DNA from 2 places in the Flavobacterium sp. GW823-FHT04A11 genome. Region 1 is predicted to be linked to the other one. Evidence: riboswitches for the same ligand, from Rfam matches in the RefSeq annotation. Region 1 holds a riboswitch; the other holds the start of a gene.

Region 1 (4,429 bases):
AGAAATGCAAACAGGGAAAATTGCAGTTTTTTAAGGTGTTTATTTTCTGAAAAACTTAAATGCTGTTTTTTTAAACACATAGAAACATAGCTTAGCTTTGTTGTTAAAGGCGTCTCAACCGTTTAAACGAACATAGCTTTGCTTTGTGTTCCCAAAGTTGAAACTTCGGGCTATGTTGCTGAACTATGTGTGAGAAACTAGTTTCTTTTGATTAGCTTTTACACAAACAGAAAAATCTATGTTTCTATGTGTTTAAAATTTGACGTTAGATTTGCATTTCAATCTAACTTAAACCATTCCTGCACTTCTTCGCTTATGTTTTCTTTTAAGTCAATATTTTCAAATTCATTTGTCGCTGGGTTATATTGATACTCTTTCTGCCATTTTTTATAATGCAAAGCAACTTGCTCAATAGCATCGCAGATAAATAAAAGTTCGTCATTTGTCATAATCGGGTGCAGTGACAGACGTACCCAGCCCGGTTTATTGGTTTGGTCTTTCTGAAGCAATTCGTTTGTAATCGCTTCTGATTTTTTTTCATTAATATTAAAAAGATAATGCGCATACGTACTGGCGCAAGACCAGCCGCCGCGAACCTGAATTCCGAAACGGTCATTTAAAAGTCTCACGATCAAATTATAATGAATGTCTTCGATTACAAAAGAAACACAGCCAATTCGCTCTGTTTGTAAATCTCCTAAAAGAGACAAACCTTTTATTTTTTGAAGCCTCGAAAAACAAAGATCAAGCAGTTCTTTTTCTCTGTTTTTTATATTTTCGACTCCCATTTTTTCTTTTAATTCTAATGCCAACGCTGTTCGAATTACCTGCAGGAAACCCGGAGTACCACCATCTTCCCTCACTTCTATCACATCGCTGTAACAATATTTCCCTAGCGGATTGGTCCATTTTACATTTCCTCCGCCGGGATTATCCGGAAAATCAGATTTATATAATTTTTCGTTGAAAACCAAAACACCGCAGGTTCCGGGTCCGCCCAGGAATTTATGAGGAGAAAAGAAAATGGCATCCAACTGCTGTTCCGGATCTTTTGGATGCATGTCGATTTTGACATACGGTGCCGAAGCTGCAAAATCAACAAAACAAAGTCCGCCGTTTTGATGCATGATTTTGGCTAATTCATGATAAGGCGTAATGATTCCCGTAACGTTTGAGCAAGCTGTAAATGAACCAATTTTCAAACTTCTGTCAGCATATTTTTTTATTTCCTGGGAAAGTATACCGGGATCCACCAAATTATTTTCGTCGGCTGGCAAAATCACAACTTCAGCATTTGTTTCGTACCACGGAACCTGATTTGAATGATGTTCCATGTGCGTGATAAAAATAACCGGTTTATCCTCTTCATAATTCGTTCGCAAACCCATTATTCTTTGCAATTTTGATAAAGCCGCCGTCATTCCCGTTCCGGTTGTAACCAAAACATCCGATTCATTGGCATTGACCGCTTTTTTGATTATTTCCCTCGCATATTGATAAGCATACGTAGAAGCCTTGCCGGTTTGGCTTGAAAATGAATGTGTATTGGCAATCATCGGACCTACTTTATGGAGCATAATTTCTTCGATCGGGCCGTATAATCTTCCGCTGGCAACCCAATCTGCATAAAGCAGATTTTGTTTTCCGTAAACGGATTTAAAAGTATGATCCGTGCCTATTGTGTTTTCTCTAAATTTAGAGAAGTAACACTCTAATTCAATTGGTTCTATCGTTGTTTCAGTAGCATTCATTTCCTTATCCTTTTTGTAATTAATCTTATTTTTCTAAAAGCAATTTAAGCGTAGACTGTAATTCTTCTCCGTGAAGGTTTTTTGCATTCGGAAAACTGCAAGATTATTTTCTTCAGAAATTAAATTGAAAGGCTTAGGTTTGGCTTGTAAAAGATGTATTTCGGTTTTCATTTAAAAAATAAATAATTTTAATAATGATGACCTTATTCAGATTTTGAGGAAATCTTTCTTATCTGTCCGCAACAGCGGAAGGATTTAGCACCTTATTTGGCAACAGGTTGCTAAGACGTCACAGGGCCTATTCCCTCAGTCTTTCTGGATAAGTATCATACAGAAATTTTCTGTGATGCAAATATAATATATTAATTCTATCAAATTAGTATAGTTTAAAATATTTTTTGAATTTTATTTTAAAAAGTTTCTGTTTTAAGATTAATATTGCTTTCGTAAAACAAAAAAAGCCTCCCAATATAATTAGAAGGCTTTGTTGATTTTGATTTGAAAATTTTATCTCCACCCAAGCGCTGGAGCAATATGTTCTAATATGGATGACAGTACATGTATATTGTAGTCAACGCCCAAAGTGTTGGGAATTGTTAGCAATATGGTATCGGCTTCCTGAATAGCTTCGTCCTGAGCCAGTTCTGCGATGAGTTTTTCAGGTTCAGCTGCATAACTTTTTCCGAAGATTGCTCTTTTATCTCTTTCGATATTTCCAAAACTATCAGAACCTCTGCCCTGATCTCCAAAGTAATATTTGTCCTGATCGGTAATCAGTGCAAAAATAGAACGGCTTACCGAAACGCGTGGTTCATGCTGATGTCCGGCCTTTTTCCAGGCATCTTTATACAACCTGATTTGTTCTGCCTGTTGTATATGGAAAGGTTTCCCGTTTTCGTCATACTTCAGGGTTGAACTTTGCAGGTGCATTCCGTTTTCGGCAGCCCAGATAGCAGTTGCATTCGAGGCAGCTCCCCACCAGATTCGGTTTCGCAATCCTTCAGAATGCGGTTCTATGCGCAATAAACCCGGTGGATTTGGAAACATAGGAAATGGGTTTGGCTCTGCAAATCCCTCACCGTTTAACTTGTCTAAAAATTCCAGAGCTTTTCTGCGTCCCATATCGGCATCTGTTTCACCTTCTAAAGGTTCATAACCAAAAGAACGCCAGCCATCCATAACTTGTTCCGGTGATCCCCTGCTGATTCCTAATTGTAAACGTCCTCCTGAAATTAAGTCAGCAGCACCGGCATCTTCCACCATATACAGCGGGTTCTCATATCGCATATCAATCACACCGGTTCCAATTTCTATTTTACTGGTTTTAGCACCAATGGCCGAGAGTAAAGGAAAAGGTGATGCCAGCTGTGTTGCAAAGTGATGGACTCGGAAATAAGCGCCGTCCAAACCGATTTCTTCTGCAGCAACGGCCAAATCAATAGATTGAAGCAATGTATCGCCTGCTGTACGAGTTTGATAGGAAGGATGATTGGCCCAGTGACCAAACGATAAAAATCCTATTTTCTTCATAGATAGCATTATTATTAATTACTATTCCAAATATACGCATCATTATTGAGTGGGTTTATAACTTTTACGCAGAAAGTAATCAATAAGTTTGCTTCTCTTTTTAACGTCTTACTTTACAAAACGACTGTTCTGTTGATTTTTTTCTGTTTCATAAACTGATAAACAGAACCTGCAATAAAAAATAACAATAAAACAAGAAGCGTATTGCCAATTGCCGGATCGCTGATGTCTTTTGCCAGCGGATGACCTACGGGAACTCTTGTAAAAGTTTCATTTACTGTAGGGATAAGCGACAGGAAAAAACTAAAAGACAGAAAGAAATTTTCAAAATAACGCGCTCTGCCGCTGGCTTTTTTCTTTGAGTAAAGAAAATAAGCTTCTACTACAAGGAATATAATAAAGATCGAAAAAGCATGTCCCGGATTAAAACCGCCGTGTTTTGATATTCCCAATGAAGTAAGTGAGGTAATAATTGTAGTGTAAAAATATATTTTACCTGATAATACGCCCAGATTAATTTTTCCATACTTAATATATCCTGCCAACGCCGCTACAATTGCAGCAACACCAATAATTGTGTGAAAAATGCCTAAATTTGATAATCCCATTTTTAATAGTTTAAGTTTGTTTTTGTTATGAAAGGTTTACTTCTCTTCAAATACACTAAAATCTGAAGGTAATTGATCCTGAAAGCAACCCCGCAAATCTCCGATAGAAGAAAGAGAACTGTTTTGCTAATTGGTTCAATTATTTGGCAATTTGGTTCAAAAAAAAATCCCTCAGTTTTAACTAAGGGATGCTTTATAATTATAATGGCTTTAACTATCTGAAAAAACTATTGCTTATTATTTGACTTTAAACGATAATTTGTGGGTGTAACAGCATATTTTCCGGTGAAACTTTTGGTGAAATTCGCCAGATCATTAAACCCGCAATCAAATGCGATTTCTGTAATTCGCTGATCTGACATTAATAACAATTCTGCCGCTTTTTCAAGCTTTTTTGTTTTGATGTAATTGGCAGGTGTATCGTGGTAAATTTTTGTGAATTCGCGCTTAAATGACGATATGCTCAAATTGTTTAATTGGGCCAATTCTTCCATGGTGAGCTGCGAAAATAAATGGGCTTCAATTATTTGTTTGAAAGTG
Region 2 (4,429 bases), 2.4 Mb from region 1:
TTCGGCATTCAAATAATTAGCAATTAACGAAGCGGTGTAATTACTTCCATTTCTTCCTAAAGTTGTGGTGTCGTTATTGTTGTTTGAACCAATAAAACCCGTTACAATATTTACTGTAGAACCGTTATGTTCTTTAAAATAATTAACTACATTTTTCTTCGAAAGCTGTTCCAATGGCTGTGCATCACCAAATTTAGAATCCGTTTTTAGCAATTCTCTTGCATCAACAAAGTTGGCCGGAATTCCTTTTTCTTTCAAAATAGAAGTCAGTAATTTAGCCGAAAGCAATTCGCCTTTAGACAAAATCTGATCTTTGATTTTATTACTGTAATCGCCAATTAAGCTTACACCTTCAAAAAGTTTTTCTAAAATTGTAAATTCTTCAGATAAATCAACTTGTGGATAATCTGAAATCTGATAGATTTTAAAATTTTCGAATAAGGGTTTATAATTTCCGTTTTTGGCGGCAATTTTTAAAATATAATCCAATTCATCTGTAGCGTCTCCACGGGCAGAAACTACAACGGCAATTTGCTCACCCTGATTTACTTTATCTGAAATAATTGAGACAACTTTGTTAAGTCCTTCCCCGTTTGATAATGATTTACCTCCAAATTTTAATACTTTCATTTTATTTTGCTATTGTTTCTGCCTTAAAAATATCGGCAAGTAAATGATCTAATTGTTTGTACTCGATTAAAAAAGCGTCATGTCCGTGAACTGAATCTATTTCGTTATAAAAAACATTGTCTTTGAACTTTTTTAAATCCTGATAAGTTTCTCTATTTTCTTTTGCCGTAAAAAATAAATCAGAATTGATTCCGATAATATGAATTGTGGCGTTTGTTTTTGATATTAAAGCTTCGAAACTCTCACTGTTTCTGGTAATATCTATGGTTTTAAGCAATTGGTTCATTAATTTATATGAAGCCAACTGATATCTTTTCTGCAATTTATCTCCGTGATGTGCCAACCAGCTTTCTATGTTAAAAACAGAAAGATTTTCATTGACAGTACGTTGAAATTTTTCTTTGAATGATTCCGGAGATCTGTAACACAACATGGCGTGAATTCTGGCGTCTTCGATTGGTCTTGATGAATTGTTCAGAATTTGTTCTTGTAAAAAACAATTGGCAATCATCCAGTCTGTCGATTTCCAGTCGGCTGCAATTGGTATTAAGTTTTGAGTGATGTCTGGTTTTAGAGCCAGCATTTCCCAGGCAATTCCACCACCAACAGAACCGCCAATAATACTATGAACCTGCTCTATATTTAAAGCATCAAGTCCTTCGATAAAAATTCTGGCAATATCTCTGGTTGTAAAATCCTGGTAGTTTTCTATAATAAAAGAATCTGTCCCGTTGCCCGGAACATTGAATGCAAGAACGGTATATTTATCGGTATCAATTGTTTTTCCTTCGCCAATTAAATCGCTCCACCAGCCGTTTTCGCCGGTAACCTGAGCATTTCCTGTCAAGGCGTGATTTACCAAAACAATAGGAGCGCTATGCAATGGCAAACCAGAAACGGTAAAGCTTAAAGGTAACGAACGGTAAAGTGCACCATTTTCGGTGGTGAAATTTTGTATGGTAAAAGGGTTTGGTATATTTTCCAATTTCAAATCTGTTGTATTATTGATTTGTATCTGGAAATATTAGAAAGAAAAAACTAGTATGAAACTAGAAAAATTCTTGTTGTTATCTTTCCACGTTTGGGCGTGGTAGAATGCAGCACCTTCTTCGCTTTACCGAAGGGTTGCTAAGGATTCATCGGGTCTAATCCCTCGTCCTTTCTTTATAACATTTCAATACGTTTTTGAACTTAAAGGTGCAAATTAACTACTAATTTCTTAAACAAACAAATTTTATCGAAACTGATTGCTCAATTTCTTAAAGATAATTCAAACTAAAACTGTTGTACGCAAAAAATTACCGAACGATTTGCCCAGTAAAATTAAGCAGGTTATCCCCTATTTTATGATGCTTTTCGATTTAAATAAAAAGCGTTTCATTTTCTTTTGAGTACATCAAAAACAATAAAGAATTTGGTTCTTTTTTCTCTTCTTTTATATCCGTTTCATTTATTCCAAATCTTGGATGAATCAATTCGTTTTTCGGCGGCGGCGGATTGTTTCTTTTAGTTCTGTTTTTCAATGTTGAAATTGTTTTGCTGATGTAGTTTAATGTGCTCATGATATTAAGTTTTAGTTTGTGTTGTGTATTTATCTTTATTATTCGTTTATTCTTTTGTTAAGCCTACAGAATGAAATAAAAAAACCCTTCTGGAACGGAATACCAAAAGGGTTTAAGTTTTTCAAACTCATATACTTTTAGTATCAACAGACGCGCACGCAAATAGATGCGACAGAGAACATCTTGTTCATCTGTAGGGATTTATTCATCTGTGATTTATTTATTATTTTAAATTCTTGCATTTTCTTATAAAATTAAAAAGCCTCCAAAAATTATTGAGAGGCTTTTGCATATATTTTTATTGTATTCTTACAATTTAAGCAAAAGTCTTCCCAACGGTTTTATCCGAAACGGCGCAAAACATTTTATAGATATTTAAGTGCATTGATTCAGTAGCTTTTGGGTTTAACAAATATGGGAATATTATTTTAATTACGCAAATAAAAAACAATAAATTAATACGAAAATCCGACAAAAAATTACTTTTTCGCGATATAAAACATCTTACAAATTTTTTGTTACACAAAAACAAGGTAAAAACTTACAAATAGTTGCTATACATCTTATTATTTCCACAAATCAGTTTATCAAAGAACATTTTAAAGTTTTTTTTCAATTCGGCATTAAAGCCAGACTGCTTCTTTATTTTTAATTTTTTCAGCCACTTTCAAAATGTCAGTTATAATTCCCCTTGAAATTGCCTGTTTACAAGCCGAAGCACTTTGAATTACGATAGGAACATCTGCATAAGATTGTGTATAAATTTCGAAAATCGTATCCGAACCTTTTAATTGTCCGATGGCAGTTGTTGCCGGTTCTGAAATTAATTTTACCTCTAAGGTGTTTTTTACAACATCAAATTCACCTACATACCTCAAAACGTGATTATCGGCCTGGGTGATTTTTGCAATTTTAAACGATTTATCAATGGCATCTTTATTAAGGATTCCGTTTTTCTCTAAATGTTCTTGTGTAATAAGAGGATTGATTTTAATATCCGAAAGTTCAAAATCTTTCCCAATTTCTCTGGTAAGAATCAGTAGTTTTTTGGCTGTATCATTTCCGGATAAATCTTCTTTAAAGGTAGAACGCATCAATCCTAATAAACTGGCATCTTTTAAAACAGATGAAAAAGTAGCCTCTTCATTCGAAAACCGATTAAAAACATAACTCAGATTATCAGAGAAAACACCTCGTATCTTGGTTATCTTTTCTCCGGAATAATATAAATCTCTCAATGTTTGCAAAACAGGAAATCCGGTATCGACTGAAGTTTCATAAAGAAACTCTTTGTCATACTTTTTAAGATTTTCTCTTATTTCTTTATAAAGGTCAAGCGGAAGCGTATTCGCTTTTTTATTGACAGCCACAATATTGAATCCGTTTTGAATCAACGTATTATAATGACTTATTAATTCGTCGCTCGCTGTAGCATCAACTGCGATTAGATTTTCGAATTCATTTTCTTTCGCAAATTCTATAATATCTTCTACTTTAAAAGGAACAGCCAATTGCACAAAATTGGTTTCCCAGGCATACCCAACGCCTTCTTTCTCGAAAAAAGCAACGGTAGAATTGGTGATAATCGGAAAATGAAAATCGATGTTTTTACTTTGCAGAAAAAAATCCTGACTTTCAATAATCTGATTAATCAAAGTGCTTCCGATATTTCCAATTCCAAAAAGGATAATATTTATTTTAAGCTTTGACATAATTTTTAATTTATTGGGGGTTGATTAAACCATATAAGTGATATAAGTTCCTTTAAATAGTATCAAATATTCATAATTTAGACGCAATGCTGTGCGTCTCTACTTATATGGTAAAAAAATATATGTTGCGTTTTTTCATAAAAAATCACCTCTAGCAAAACTCACTTGCTAAAGGCAATTTTTCAAACAAAAAACAAAAAAACCTAATTCTTATTAATGCTATATTGTGATTGTGTCACATTTGCAAAAACTGTTTTTAAATCGGCGATTAAATCTTCGATATCTTCAATTCCAACAGAAAGTCGGATTAAATCTTTTGAAACTCCGGTTTCCAATTGTTCCGAATCTGTCAATTGCTGATGCGTCGTACTTGCCGGGTGAATAATTAATGATTTTGTGTCGCCAATATTTGCCAATAAGGAGAATAGTTTGGTCTGGTCTACTACTTTTTTAGCTGCATCAAAACCGCCTTTTAATCCAAAAGTGATAATGCCGCTTTGTCCTTCCGGAAGATATTGTTTGGCT

What was found. Region 1 has a riboswitch for S-adenosylmethionine ahead of AC3QL1_RS18920 (aminotransferase class V-fold PLP-dependent enzyme). Riboswitches for the same ligand answer to the same signal wherever they lie in the genome.
Region 2: linked by a shared signal. The riboswitch ahead of AC3QL1_RS07505 (alpha/beta fold hydrolase) and the one ahead of AC3QL1_RS18920 (aminotransferase class V-fold PLP-dependent enzyme) in region 1 are both predicted to bind S-adenosylmethionine.

What each region holds. Positions count from the first base shown of each region.
Region 1 covers NZ_CM179503.1:4,427,855-4,432,283, forward strand. The annotation lists gene AC3QL1_RS18915 (S8 family peptidase) at 1-34, shown strand, start outside; gene AC3QL1_RS18920 (aminotransferase class V-fold PLP-dependent enzyme) at 279-1,751, opposite strand; SAM riboswitch class I at 1,978-2,077, opposite strand; gene AC3QL1_RS18925 (LLM class flavin-dependent oxidoreductase) at 2,259-3,281, opposite strand; gene AC3QL1_RS18930 (hypothetical protein) at 3,395-3,889, opposite strand; gene AC3QL1_RS18935 (helix-turn-helix domain-containing protein) at 4,117-4,429, opposite strand, start outside.
Region 2 covers NZ_CM179503.1:1,708,580-1,713,008, reverse strand. The annotation lists gene thrA (bifunctional aspartate kinase/homoserine dehydrogenase I) at 1-630, opposite strand, end outside; gene AC3QL1_RS07505 (alpha/beta fold hydrolase) at 632-1,615, opposite strand; SAM riboswitch class I at 1,695-1,803, opposite strand; gene AC3QL1_RS07500 (hypothetical protein) at 1,992-2,192, opposite strand; gene AC3QL1_RS07495 (homoserine dehydrogenase family protein) at 2,816-3,904, opposite strand; gene AC3QL1_RS07490 (O-acetylhomoserine aminocarboxypropyltransferase/cysteine synthase family protein) at 4,108-4,429, opposite strand, start outside.